Regions from separate parts of the Micromonospora sp. NPDC047557 genome, predicted to be linked through region 1. Evidence: predicted binding sites of a transcription regulator. Region 1 holds the regulator's gene; the other holds the start of a gene.
The links. The regulator HrcA, encoded in region 1, represses chaperone genes, less so after heat shock. The targets are predictions, from matches to a motif close to GGTTNGCACNCTCNNNNNGAGNGTGCNAACC.
Positions count from the first base shown of each region.

Region 1 (6,958 bases):
CTGCCCCTGCCGACGGCCGTGACCACGGCGGCGGCCGTGCCACCCCGCCCGTCGGCGAGCAGCAGCTCCTCGCCGACGCGCAACCGTTGCACGGTGGCGGCGTGGTGCCCCTCGGGCCCGTCGAGGGTCAGCGCGTCGCCGATGGGCAGCGCGTCGACCAGGAAGAGCGGCGCGGACACGTCAGGCGTGGCCGTTGAACGCGTCGCGCATCCGGGAGAAGAAGCCGCCCTGCTTGGTCAGCTCGGCGACCTCCTCACCCCGGGTCTTGGCGAAGTCGCGCAGCATCTTCTCCTGGTCGGGATCGAGCTTGGTGGGCGTCCGGACGTCGAGGTGCACGTAGAGGTCGCCCCGACCGGTGCCGCGCAGGTGCGGCACACCCCGGGCGCGCAGCCGCAGCGTGCTGGCCGGCTGGGTGCCGGCCTTGACGTCGACGGTCTCCTCGCTGTCCAGCGTCTTGATGGTGAGCCGGGTGCCCAGCGCAGCGGCCGTCATCGGCACGGTGACCCGGCAGTGCAGGTCGTCGCCCTTGCGGGAGTAGACGTCGTGCGGCCTCTCGTGGATCTCCACGTAGAGGTCACCGGCGGTGCCGCCGCCCGGGCCGACCTCGCCCTGCTGGGCCAGCCGGATCCGCATACCGTCCTCGACACCGGCCGGGATCTTGACGGTGAGCGAGCGGCGGGTGCGCACCCGGCCGTCGCCGGCACAGGTGGGGCAGGGGTGCGGGATGGTCGTGCCGTAGCCCTGGCAGACGGTGCACGGCCGGGCGGAGACCACCTGGCCCAGGAAGGTGCGCTGCACCGACTGCACCTCGCCCCGACCGCCGCACGCCTCGCAGGTGGCCAGGTGGGTGCCGGCGGCCGTGCCGGCGCCCGAGCAGGTGGTGCAGAGCACCGCGGTGTCGACGGTGATCGGGGCCTCGACGCCGAACGCCGTCTCGTGCAGGTCGAGTTCGAGCCGCAGGATCGCGTCGGCGCCCGGCCGGGTCCGCGGCCGTGGGCCACGGGCGCCACCTGCCGCGCCGCCGAAGAACGCATCCATGATGTCCTGGAAGCCGACGAACGGGCCGGCCCCGCCCGGGCCACCCGGGCCGCCCGCGCCGCCGCCTCCCGGGGCGAGCGGGTCGCCACCCAGGTCGACGATCTGCCGCTTCCGGTCGTCCGAGAGGACCTCGTACGCGGCGTTGATGTCCTTGAACTTCTCCTGCGCCTCCGGGTCCGGATTGACGTCCGGGTGGAACTGGCGTGCCAGCTTGCGGTAGGCGCGCTTGATCTCGTCATCGGAGGCTTCCCGGCTGACACCGAGGATGCCGTAGTAGTCCCTGGCCACTGCGTTCCGTGTCCTCATGTTCGTCTCGCGTTACGCCGACCGGCGGCCGCAGCCGGCCGTCGGCCCTGACTGGTCAGTTCTGGGCCAGCAGCTCGCCCACGTAGCGTGCCACGGCGCGCACCGTGGCGATGGTGCCGGGGTAGTCCATGCGGGTGGGCCCCAACACGCCGAGGCCGCCCACGATGGTGGCCCCCGGGCCGTACCCGGTGCTGACCACCGAGGCGGCGCGCAGGTTGTCGAACTCGTTCTCGTCGCCGATCAGGACCCGGGTCGTGCTGGGCTCGGTCTCGCCGATGAGCTTGAGCAGCACGACCTCCTCCTCCAGCGCCTCCAGGATGGGTCGCAGCGAGCCCTGGAAGTCGAGCAGGCCGCCCCGGGTGAGGTTGGCGGTGCCGGCCAGGGCGATGCGTTCCTCGTGCCGCTCGACAAGCGTCTCCAGCAGGACGGTGGAGAGGGTGGTCATCGCCGGACGCAGCTCGGCCGGCGCCTCCTCGACCAGCGCCTGCACCAGCGGCGGAGTCTCGGACAGCCGGGCGCCGGCGAGCTTCTCGTTGACGAGCCGGCGCAGGTCGGTGACGTCGTCGGCGGGGACCGGGCCGGGCAGCTCCACCAGCCGCTGCTCGACCCGCCCGGTGTCGGCGATCATGACGAGCATCAGCCGGGTGGTGGAGATCGGCACCAGCTCCAGGTGCCGCACCGAGGAGCGGGCGAGGCTCGGGTACTGCACGACGGCCACCTGCCGGGTGAGCTGGGCGAGCAGGCGTACGGTGCGGTGCACCACGTCGTCGAGATCGACCGCGCCGACGAGGAAGCGCTCGATGGCCCGGCGTTCGGCCGGACTGAGCGGCTTGACCCGGGACAGCCGGTCGACGAAGAGTCGGTAGCCGCGGTCGGTGGGCACCCGGCCGGCACTGGTGTGCGGCTGCCGGATGTAGCCCTCCTCCTCCAGCACGGCCATGTCGTTGCGGACCGTCGCCGGGGAGACCCCGAGCTGGTGGCGCTCGACCAGCGCCTTGCTGCCGACCGGCTCCTGGGTGGAGACGTAGTCCTCGACGATGGCGCGGAGCACGGCGAGCTTGCGGTCGTCCAGACCCATCCTCCGCACCTCCTGTCGCACGTCGGCCGGCGGCCCACCCGGGCCGACGGCCGTCCTGGCACTCGACTGTAACGAGTGCCAGTCTACGTCGGCGCCCCCGCCGACGCGATGATCAACGACAGGCCGTGGGTGCGGCCCGTACCACTCCGCGCGGGCCGATCGGCCCACGCGGCCGGGCGATGTCGCTCTGGTGCGACGTTGCCGCCGACACCTACCGTGACAGTCATGACTGAACCACCTCGCCCTCCCGGCGCGGGAGACCCCGGCAGTTACCCGCCGGAGCCGACTCCCCCGGGCTCGCCCTCCGCGGCCGAGCCGCCCACCGCACCACTGTCCGGGGCACCCGACCCGGCCGGCTATCCCCCGGCCGGTGGCTATCCGCCGCCCACCGGTGACCAACCGCCGTCGGGCGGCTACCCTCCGCCAGGTGGTTACCCCCCGCCGGGCGGTTACCCCCCGGGCGGCCCGACTGGCGGCTATCCGACCGGCGGCGCCTTCGGCGGCCCCGGCGGCGGCTACGCCAACAACGAGGACAAGACCTGGGCGCTGGTCGCGCACTTCGGCGGCGCGGCCGGCATGATCATCAGTGGGGGCGTGCTCGGCTGGGTCGCCCCGCTGGTGGCGATGCTGGCCCGGGGCAACCAGTCCCCGACGGTCCGGGCGCACGCCGTCGCCGCGCTCAACTTCCAGCTCATCTGGTCGATCGTCGGCCTGGTCGGCTGGGTGCTCTCGTGCATCCTGATCGGCTTCATCGGCGTCGGGGCGGCCATCATCCTCGGTGCCGTGTTCGGCATCCTCGCCGGCATCAAGGCCAACGAGGGCAGCCTCTACCGCTACCCACTCTCGGCCAACCTCGTCAAGTGATCCGGGCCGGCCGCTCCCCCGGCCGGTCCGGCGCACCGCCCGGCCGGCCGGCCGGGCCGAGGGCTGACCGTCGACGGTCGGTCGCACCGCCGGCCGGAGCGGTGCGTCCGGGTCAGGGCAGCAGGTCGCGGACGACCGCGTCGGCGAGCAGCCGGCCGCGCAGGGTGAGCACCGCCCGGCCGGCGGCGTAGTCCCCGGCGGCCAGCAGGCCGTCGGCGAGGGCCCGCTCGGCGCCGGCCCGACCAGCCGCGTCGAGCACCGCCAGCGGCAGCCCGCTGGCGAGCCGCAGCCGGAGCATCACGTCCTCCATGTGGGCCTCGTCGACGGTGAGCACCTCGCGGGCCAGGCCGGGTGACGCGCCGGAGGCCAACCGCTGGGCGTACGTCGTGGGGTGCTTGACGTTCCACCAGCGCACCCCGCCGACGTGGCTGTGCGCCCCCGGGCCGAGCCCCCACCAGTCCGCGCCGGTCCAGTAGAGCAGGTTGTGCCGGCACCGGGCCGCGTCGGTGCGCGCCCAGTTGGACACCTCGTACCAGGACAGGCCGGCCGCGTCGAGGGCGGCCTCCGCTGCCAGGTAGCGGTCCGCGGCGACGTCGTCGCTGGGGTACGCCAGCTCCCCGCGCCGCATCCGGGCGGCGAGCCGGGTGCCGTCCTCGACGATCAGGGCGTACGCGCTGACGTGGTCCACCCCGGCGGCGACGACCTGCTCCAGCGTGGCGGCGAAGTCCTCGGCCCGCTCCCCCGGCGTGCCGTAGATCAGGTCCAGGTTGACGTGCTCGAACCCGGCGTCGCGTGCCTCCAGGGCGGCGGCGGTGGCCCGACCGGCGCTGTGTTTGCGGTCCAGGATCGCCAGCACCCCCGGGGAGGCGGACTGCATGCCCAGCGAGATCCGGGTGTAGCCGGCCGCCCGCAGTCGCCGCAACGACTCCGGGGTGACCGACTCCGGGTTGGCCTCGGTGGTCACCTCGACGTCGGCGGCGAGCCCCCAGGTGCGGTCGATGCCGTCGAGGATGCGGGCCAGGTCGTCGGCGGGGAGCAGGGTGGGGGTGCCGCCGCCGACGAAGACCGTGTCGACCCGGGACGGCGGGCTGTCACCGAGCACCCGGGCGGCGAGCGACAGCTCGGCCAGCACGGTGTCGGCGTACGCCTCGCGGCTGGCGCCCCCGCCCAGCTCGGCGGCCGTGTAGGTGTTGAAGTCGCAGTAGCCGCAGCGACTGGCGCAGAACGGGACGTGGACGTACACGCCGAAGCCGCGCGCGCCGACCGCCGAGGTGGCGGTGGCGGGCAGCGATCCGTCGACGGGGACGGTCTCACCATCTGGAAGGACGCCGGGCATGGCCACTAGTGTGCCCGGCATGACCTCTCCCGACGTCCTCGTGCGGGTCGCCACGGCCCGTGGGGTGACCACCCTCACCCTGGACAGCCCACACAACCGCAATGCGCTCTCCACCGCCCTGATGACCCAGTTGCTGGCCGGACTGGCCGACGCGGTGGCCGACGACGCGGTCCGGGTGATCGTGCTGGACCACACGGGCCCGGTCTTCTGCGCGGGCGCGGACCTGAAGGAGACCGCCGCGGCGTACGCCAGCGGAACGGTGCCGGCCGGGATGCTGGGCGACGTGCTGGCGGCGCTCTGGGACTGCCCGAAGCCGGTGCTCGCGCGGGTCGCCGGGCCGGCTCGGGCCGGCGGGCTGGGCCTGATCGCGGCCGCCGACCTGGCGGTCTGCGCCGACGAGGCGACGTTCGCCTTCACCGAGGTGCGGATCGGGGTGATCCCGGCGGTGATCTCGGCAACCGTGCTGCCCCGCCTGCACCCGCGTGCCGCCGCCGAGCTGTACCTGACCGGCGACACCTTCGACGGCCGACGGGCGGCCGAGATCGGCCTGGTCACGGCCGCCGTGCCGGCGGACGGGCTGGACGACGCGGTACAGCGCTACTGCGACTCGCTGGTGCGCGGCGCGCCCGGCGCGCTGGCCGGCGCGAAGGAGCTGCTGCGCCGACCGGGCACCACCGAGCTGCGGGCTGACCTGGAGCGGCTGTCCGCCCTCTCGACCGGTTACTTCCTCTCCGACGAGGGGCGCGAGGGGGTCACCGCGTTCCGGGAGAAGCGATTAACTCGATGGGTGGCCGCTCTGGACGGTGGTTCCGCTGATCATGCCGGGTAGGACCGGCGTTTGTCGGCCCTTTGCTCTGCTTCAACCGGCGCAACGGCCGCTGTCCGGATATCGGACACGTGGTGTTGCGTCCGGTGAAGCAGAGCAAAGGACACAGATGCGGCGTCGCCCCTCCCCCGGAAGGCGGGCTGGCGGGGCGTCGTCATCGTTCGGCGGCACCCCCAGAGGGGTCACCAGGCGGTCGCGCCGCCGTCGACGGGGTAGTTCGCGCCGGTGATGTACGACGCGCGGTCCGACGCGAGGAAGACCACCAGCTCGGCGACCTCCTCCGGGCGGGCGAAGCGCTTGAGGAGCGTCTTGGCCGTGATGGCGTCCCGGGCCGCCTGGTTGTCACCGAGGTCCCGCTCGCTGGCCGGGGTGAGGATCGGGCCGGGGCTGACGGCCACCGCACGGATGCCGTGGGGTGCGCCCTCGAGCGCGAGCTGCCGCGTCAGGCCGATGACGCCGGCGTTCGCCGCGGTGTGGCCCACCATCGGGGGGACCTGACCCGCGATCATGCCGGCCATCGAGGCGGCGTTGATGATGACGCCACCGCCGCGCTGAACCAGGTGCGGCCAGGCGAACTTCGACACGAAGTAGGGAATGTCGAGTTCCCCGGTGATGGTGTAGCGCCAGTCCTCGACCGAGAAGTCCGGCATCGGGCCGAAGCGCAGCGCGGCCGCGTTGTTGTAGACCACGTCGAGCCCCCCGTAGACGGCCGCGGCGTCCTCGACGAGCTTCCGGACCTGTTGCGGGTCGGTCAGGTCGACCGGCGCGATGCTCGTCATCTCCCCGCCGGCCGCCCGGACGAGGTCGACCGTCTCGTTGTTGCCGTCGATCTGGATGTCGGCCCCGACGACCTTCGCGCCCTCGCGGGCGAAGGTCAGCGCCGCGACGCGGCCCAGACCGCCGCCGGTGCCGGTGATGAGTACGACCTTGCCGTCCAGCGTGCCCATCGGACTCCTCCTTGCCTGGTCGGGGCCTGTTTCAGGCCCCGTAATTGACGTGTCAATCGGTCAAGCCCAGGACCGGTCAATCGCTTCCCGGCGTCCGGGGTCAGGTGACGTGGCAGACAACCCAGAGCCCGGCCAGCGCGGCAGGTGAGTTCGGCCCCGGAGCGGGAACGTCCCGATCGGTACGCGGCGGCAGCGCGGACCCCGAACCGGTCGGACGACCCGGACGACGCCACCGGGGACGTACGCTTGTCGAACTGTCGTTCAGGGGGTGTGGGTGCGAACTCGGGCAGCCGTGGCGGGTGGAGTGGTGCTCATCCTCGTCGCTGTGATCGCGATCTGGCTCGTCGTCCGGCAGGTCGGGGATCAACTGCGACTGCCGCGGGCGGGACGCACCTGCACGGTCCAGGCCGACGGCCGGGTCGCGCTGGACGTCGAGCAGATGGCCAACGCGGCGACCATCGCGGCGATCGGCGCCCAGCGCGGGATGCCGGAGCGGGCCGTGGTGATCGCGCTGGCCACCGCCTACCAGGAGTCGGGGCTGCGCAACCTCGCCCACGGCGACC
Region 1 covers NZ_JBIDDK010000020.1:31,520-38,477, reverse strand. The annotation lists gene ACGGAQ_RS30520 (16S rRNA (uracil(1498)-N(3))-methyltransferase) at 1-179, opposite strand, end outside; gene dnaJ (molecular chaperone DnaJ) at 181-1,326, opposite strand; gene hrcA (heat-inducible transcriptional repressor HrcA) at 1,400-2,422, opposite strand; gene ACGGAQ_RS30505 (DUF4870 domain-containing protein) at 2,648-3,286, shown strand; gene hemW (radical SAM family heme chaperone HemW) at 3,399-4,622, opposite strand; gene ACGGAQ_RS30495 (enoyl-CoA hydratase-related protein) at 4,642-5,451, shown strand; gene ACGGAQ_RS30490 (SDR family NAD(P)-dependent oxidoreductase) at 5,631-6,395, opposite strand; gene ACGGAQ_RS30485 (hypothetical protein) at 6,670-6,958, shown strand, end outside.

Region 2 (6,958 bases), on a different contig from region 1:
GTACCGTTCCGACAACCCCACCGACGCCTGCGGCGGCCCGGCGAACGTCACCGGCGCCGGCCAGGTCGACGCGTACGCCGCCGTTCGCGCCGCCCGGGGGTGAGCAGGGCGGGAGGCGACGGGTGATCTAGGGTCGGCGACCATGGACGCCGAGATCACCATCACCGAGCTGACCCTCGATCTCGCACCCACCGTGGCGGGGTTCTGCGCGCAGGCGCTCGACCTGCCCGAGGACGCCGCCGAGGCGGCCGCCATCGTGGACGTGCTGTGGACCCGGGCCGCTGCCGACCGTGCCGTGGTCGGGCTGGGCGCGTACCGGGGGAACGACCTGGTCGGGGTGCTGCTCTGCTCGGTGTCGCCGACCGAGGTGGGCATCGGGCACGTGGACCTGGTCGCGGTGCTCCCCGGCCAGCGCCGCCAGGGGGTGGGCCGCACGCTGCTGTCGCGCGCCGAGCAGGCACTCGCCGAGCGCGGCGTCACCGAGGTGCTGCTGGCCGGGAACCCGCCGTACTACGCCTGGCCGGGCATCGACGTGCGGTACACGCCAGCCGTGTGCGCCGCCCTGGCGCTCGGCTACCACCAGGACCGGACCGCCTGGAACATGACCGCGGACCTGTCGTACGACGAGTCACCGGCCCTGCGGTCCACGGAGGCCGCAGAGCAACGGCTGGCTGGGCAGGGCATCACGGTACGCCGGGCGGAGCCCGCGGACCTGCCGGCGCTGGCCGCGTTCGCCCGGTCCACGTTCGGTGGCACCTGGGACGGCGAGCTGGCCGGGTCGGTGGGCCGCGCGGGAGCCGGCTGCCACCTGGCGGAGGGGGCCGGCGAGGTGCTGGGCTTCGCCGCCTACGGGTCGTCCCGGCCGAGCTGGTTCGGGCCGATGGGCACCGCGCCCGCCGCCGAGGGTTCGGGCATCGGTGGGGTGCTGCTGCGACGCTGCCTGCGCGACCAGTGTGCGGCGGGGGTGGAACGGGCGCAGATCGGCTGGGTGGGGCCGGTGCCGTTCTACTCCGGCAGCGCCGGCGCCCGGATCGAGCGGGTCTTCTTCCTGTACCGGCGGACCCTACCGGTGACGTGAGAGGGCAAATGGGACATGAGTCCATTCGCCCGCATTACCCATCGACGCCCCCTACCGTTTCGGTAGAGGAGGCAGCCATGACCACGGATGACGACCAGACCGAGGACGGCCCGCCGATCACCTGGAAACCGGTCGGCGAACTGCCCGGCCAACTCCCGTTCGACCGGCTCGACTACGGCGACGCCGAGCAACTGGCCGAAATGACCACCAACGGCGAGCGGCTGACCGAGGAACCGCAGGAGATGGTGGACGCGCCGATCCAACTGCTCCCGCCGTACGACCGGACGCAGAAGCGCCGCAACCAGCGCCCGCTGCCCACCTGACGACGAACGGGGCGGACCGCGTCAGCGGCCCGCCCCGTTCGGTGTGTCGGAACTGGACTCAGAAGTCCATGTCCCCGCCACCCGGGCCAGCCGGGGCAGCCGGGGTCTTCTCCGGCTTGTCCGCGACGACGGCCTCGGTGGTGAGGAAGAGCGCCGCGATGGAAGCGGCGTTCTGCAGCGCCGAGCGCGTCACCTTGGCCGGGTCGATGATGCCCGCGGCCAGCAGGTCGACGTACTCGCCGTTGGCGGCGTTGAGGCCGTGACCCGCTTCGAGGTTACGGACCTTCTCCACCACGACGCCGCCCTCGAGGCCGGCGTTGACGGCGATCTGCCGCAGCGGGGCGTCCAGCGCCACCTTGACGATGTTGGCACCGGTCGCCTCGTCGCCGACCAGATCCAGCTTGTCGAAGGCGGTCTTGCCGGCCTGCACCAGCGCGACGCCACCACCCGGGACGATGCCCTCCTCGACGGCGGCCTTCGCGTTGCGAACGGCGTCCTCGATGCGGTGCTTGCGCTCCTTGAGCTCGACCTCGGTGGCCGCGCCGACCTTGATCACCGCAACGCCACCGGCCAGCTTGGCCAGCCGCTCCTGCAGCTTCTCGCGGTCGTAGTCGGAGTCGCTCTTGTCGATCTCGGCCCGGATCTGGTTGACCCGGCCCTGGATCTGCTCGGCGTCACCGGCACCGTCGACGATCGTGGTCTCGTCCTTGGTCACCACGACCTTGCGGGCACGGCCCAGCATGTCGACGCCGACGGCGTCCAGCTTGAGGCCGACCTCCTCGCTGATGACCTGGCCACCGGTGAGGATGGCGATGTCGGCGAGCATGGCCTTGCGGCGGTCACCGAAGCCCGGCGCCTTGACGGCGACCGACTTGAAGGTGCCCCGGACCTTGTTGACGACCAGGGTGGCCAGGGCCTCGCCCTCGATGTCCTCGGCGATGATCAGCAGCGGCTTGCCCGACTGCATGACCTTCTCCAGGATCGGGAGCAGGTCCTTGACCGACGAGATCTTGCTGTTGACGATCAGGAGGTAGGGGTCGTCGAAGACGGCCTCCATGCGCTCCGGGTCGGTCATGAAGTAGGCCGAGATGTAGCCCTTGTCGAAGCGCATACCCTCGGTGAGCTCCAGCTCCAGCCCGAAGGTGTTGCTCTCCTCGACGGTGATGACGCCTTCCTTGCCGACCTTGTCCATCGCCTCGGCGATGATCTCGCCGACGGTGCTGTCGCCAGCGGAGATGGAGGCGGTGGAGGCGATCTGCTCCTTGGTCTCGACGTCCTTGGCGAGCTTGGACAGCTCCTCCGAGACGCTCGCGACCGCGGCCTCGATGCCCCGCTTCAGGGCCATCGGGTTGGCGCCGGCGGCCACGTTGCGCAGGCCTTCGCGAACCAGGGCCTGGGCCAGGACGGTCGCCGTCGTCGTGCCGTCACCGGCAACGTCGTCGGTCTTCTTGGCGACCTCCTTGACCAGCTCAGCGCCGATCTTCTCGTACGGGTCCTCGAGCTCGATCTCCTTGGCGATGCTCACACCATCGTTGGTGATGGTGGGGGCACCCCACTTCTTCTCGAGCACGACGTTGCGGCCCTTGGGGCCGAGGGTCACCTTTACGGCGTCGGCGAGCTGGTTCATGCCCCGCTCGAGGCCGCGGCGAGCCTCTTCGTCGAAAGCGATCATCTTGGCCATACGGCGTTGTCCTCCTGGACACTCACGGGCCACCCGAGATGTGTGCCCCGGATGGGCCGCCTGGTGTACGCACCTTGGGACGTCGCCACCTGGCGACGACGACGTCCTTCGGCCGGGCCGGATAGCCCGCGACGACCGGCCATGTGCCGCCCCGGCGTCTCCACGCCTGGGCAACCTGGCCCCACCGTCCCGACCATTGGCACTCACGGTATGCGAGTGCCAATGACTTGTTTAGCACTCTCACCTGCCGAGTGCAAGCACGATGGACCCGCTCAGCCGAGTTCCGCAGCCAGTGTGGCCCCGTTCACCGGCGCCTCATGGGCGCGTTGCTCGGCGTACGTGATCAGCAGACCGATCAACTGGACGAGGTGGGCCGGCAGCGCCAGCACCGCCGTGACACCGATCACCGCCACCACCCCGACCGCGGCGCCCGGGGACGCGAACGGGTCCGTGCCCAACGCCGTGGTGCCCACCGACTCCAGGAAGCCCGGAACGAGCGTGCCGACGATCACAGCCCCGCCCACCACGGCCACCCGGCCGAGCAGCAGCCCGAGCCGGGCGTGGAACATCCCGAACGACCTGCCGATCGGGTTCTGCCGCTCGAACAGGTAGACCGGGCCGACCAGGCTCAACGCGAACGCCAGATAGATGCCCGGCAGGACGCAGAAGCAGAAGCCGACACCGATGAGCACGCTGACCAGCAACGTCCAACCCCACAGGCCGAGCGCCCGGCGCAGGCCGTAGCGCAGCGCCGCATCCAGGCTGGCGGGCCGGCCGGTCGCCTGCTGGGTGATCACCCAACTGCCGGCGGCCCACCCCACCGCCTGCACCAGACCGATCAGCAGGCTGCCGCCGACCAGCACGGCGACGAGGGTTGCCAGGGTGGCGGCGAAGTTGTCCGGCAGCCCGGCCGCCGGATCCATCTCGGCCTGCGCCTCCCAGCCGGGCGACGGGTCCACACCCAGCGAGATGACCGAGAGCACCGCGGCCGGTAGGACCTGCGTGAGCAGCATGATCGGCACCAACTGCCGCCAGCTTCGGCGCAGCGCGCCCCCGCACCGCTCGAACCAGGCCCCGATGCCGGCACCGGGCGGAGTGACCAGGGCGTCGTTCGGATCGAACCCGTAACCCGGCGGGTACCAGCCGACCGGCGCCCCCGGATACCACGGCTGCCCGCCGTAGGGGCCCGACCCGGGCGGGTAGCCGCCGGTGGGCGGAAAGACAAAGCCCTGCGGAGGCGCACCGGCCGGACCCCAGCCGCCCTGCGCGGGATCCCAACCGGGCGGCGGCCCGGCCGGCGGACCCCAACCACCCTGCGCGGTGGGATCCGGCGTACCCGCCGGACCGGCCTGCCCCCAGCCCTGGGGGATCGGGCCGTATCCGGGCGGCATCGCAGGACCAGGGCCGTATCCAGGCGGCATCGCAGGGCCGGGGTCGTGTCCGGGTGGCGGCCCGGGGTCTGCGCCGGAGGCCGGTGGCGTGCCCGGGGCCGCGCCGGAGACGGGTGAGGTGGGGTCGGACGGGCCCGACTCACCCGGCCCGGAGGGCGTGGTGGGTGGGGGCGGCTGGTCGGTCATGAACCCTCCTCAGCATCGGCTGGAACGGCTCACGATCTTCCCGGGTGGGCGTCCGCACCGCAGCCCCGACCCGCCAGCCGATCGGGGGGATCCGCGAGCGAAAAGGTCGGGAATGCGCTCAGGCGATGACGCGTACGTGTTCGGCCTGCGGGCCCTTCTGACCCTGGGCGATCTCGAACTCCACCCGCTGGCCGTCGTCCAGCGCCTTGTAGCCGTCCATCTCGATCGCGGAGAAGTGGACGAACACGTCCTGACCGCCGTCGACGGCGATGAAGCCGTAACCCTTTTCGGCGTTGAACCACTTCACGGAACCCTGTGCCACGGTGCACTTCCCTCACTCTTGCGCAGCGTTGCCTGCCCGGGCGCGCGGCACGGCCGACGCCCTCGGACCACCGCCTCAGCGATCGACGACGGCCGCTGAAAGGTGACCGAAATCGCACGCTACACGAGGAGTGACGGCCGCGCACGACCCCAAATCGGGCGTATTCCCGACCCGACCCGACCGGGTCCGGGAGCCGAACCGGAACGGGCCACGGACGACCGGTCCCGGGGGCCCACCGGCTCGCCGCCCGGCGGCCCGGCAGCGGGGGCGGGGCACGCCCCGAGGCAGCTCCCGCCCTGTGGTAGGCATGCGGACATGACCACCGATATCGGCTCAGCCGCCGTTCGGCAGGCCGAGATCCACCGGGTCCGGCCGGAGGACGCCGCCCGGATGCGGGCACTGCGCCTGGAGATGCTCGCCGACGCGCCGTTGGCCTTCCTGGAGACCCTGGCGGACGCGGCGGCCCGACCGCACCGCGAGTTCGCCGCGCGGGTGGCGTACACGTCGGCCGGCCCCCACAACGCGCAGTTCGTCGCGGACCCGGGCGGCCGTCTGGTCGGGCACGCCGGCGGCACCGTCGCGCCGAACGAGCCGGGGCTGACCGTCATCTACGCCGTGTACGTCACGCCGGCCTGGCGGGGCAGCGGGCTGCTCGGCGAGCTGATCGACGGGGTGGCCGCCTGGTCGCGGGCCTGCGGCCGACCGGAGCTGCTGCTGGAGGTGGTGGTCGGCAACGACCGCGCCTACCGGGCCTACCAGCGGCTGGGCTTCATCGACACCGGCGTGCGAGTCCCCCACCCCACGATCCCCGCCCTGACCGAACTACAAATGCGCCGAGAAGCGTAAACAAGAGAACCCTTCCCAGGGCAAGACACCGGAGATGTCTTGAAAGCCGGACGCGTAGGCGACAACCGTGCCGAGGAAGGGTTTCCGGGGCAGCCCGACCCGCGCAGGGATCAAGCCTGACCGCCCGGAGCGGGTCGGGCTGCCCCGGAAACCCCCAACCGCAACCAAAGAATCAGACCGGACGCCGCGACTGCACGATCCGGAACCGGTTGGCCACGTACGCCCCGTCCGTCAGCGCCGAGTTGGCCGCCGCGTTCGCCCCGCTGCCGTGGAAGTCGGAGAACGCCGCCGACTGGTTGACGAAGACCCCGCCGGTGAGGTTGCAGGACAGGTGCACCCCGACCTCGACCGCGACCGCCTCGGTGGCGTCCAGCACGGCCTCGTCGGTGGAGTAGACCGCCGCCGTGAGCGCGCCCTTCTCCCCGACCGTCCGACGCAGCAGCTCCAGGCTGTGCGCCGTGGAGTCGGTGGCGATGGCGAACGAGATCGGCCCGAACCACTCCCGGCCGTACGTCTCGGCGTCGTCCGCGCCCAGCTTCACGATGGTCGGGGTACGCACCACCGCGTCGGCGTACGCCGGATGGGCCACGGCCCGTGACTCCAGCACCGGCTCACCCACCTTGGTGACCTCGGCAAGCCGCTCCAGCACCCCGTCGTTGACGATGGCGCCGGTCAGCTCGACGCCCCGGGCCGGGTCGGCGGTCAGCTTGCCGACCGCCGCGGCGATCCCGCCGGCCACCTCGTCGAAGCTCTTGTGCCCCTGGTCGGTCTCGATGCCACCGGCGGGGATGAGGATGTTCTGCGAGGTGGTGCACATCTGCCCGCTGTAGAGGGTCAGCGTGAAGCCGAGGTTGCGGCACATGCCGGCGAAGTCGTCGGTGGAGTCGATGACAACCGTGTTCAGCCCGGCCTTCTCGGTGTAGACCGACGCCTGCCGGGCGTGCGTCTCCAGCCAGTCGCCGTACTCGGTGGAGCCGGTGAAGTCGACGATCTTGACGGACCGGTGCAGGGCCAGGTCGCTGGCGAGCTTCTCACCGGGCGCCTCGGCCGCCAGCATGATCAGGTTCGGGTCGAAGCCGGCCTCGGCGAGCACCTCCCGGGCGTACTTCACCGTGACGGCCAGCGGCAGCA
Region 2 covers NZ_JBIDDK010000007.1:51,535-58,492, reverse strand. The annotation lists gene ACGGAQ_RS18185 (S8 family serine peptidase) at 1-103, shown strand, start outside; gene ACGGAQ_RS18180 (GNAT family N-acetyltransferase) at 143-1,078, shown strand; gene ACGGAQ_RS18175 (hypothetical protein) at 1,156-1,401, shown strand; gene groL (chaperonin GroEL) at 1,460-3,082, opposite strand; gene ACGGAQ_RS18165 (hypothetical protein) at 3,355-4,473, opposite strand; gene ACGGAQ_RS18160 (cold-shock protein) at 4,778-4,981, opposite strand; gene ACGGAQ_RS18155 (GNAT family N-acetyltransferase) at 5,297-5,827, shown strand; gene paaN (phenylacetic acid degradation protein PaaN) at 6,000-6,958, opposite strand, start outside.
Region 2: the regulator HrcA is predicted to act here: its motif matches at 3,277-3,307, upstream of groL (chaperonin GroEL).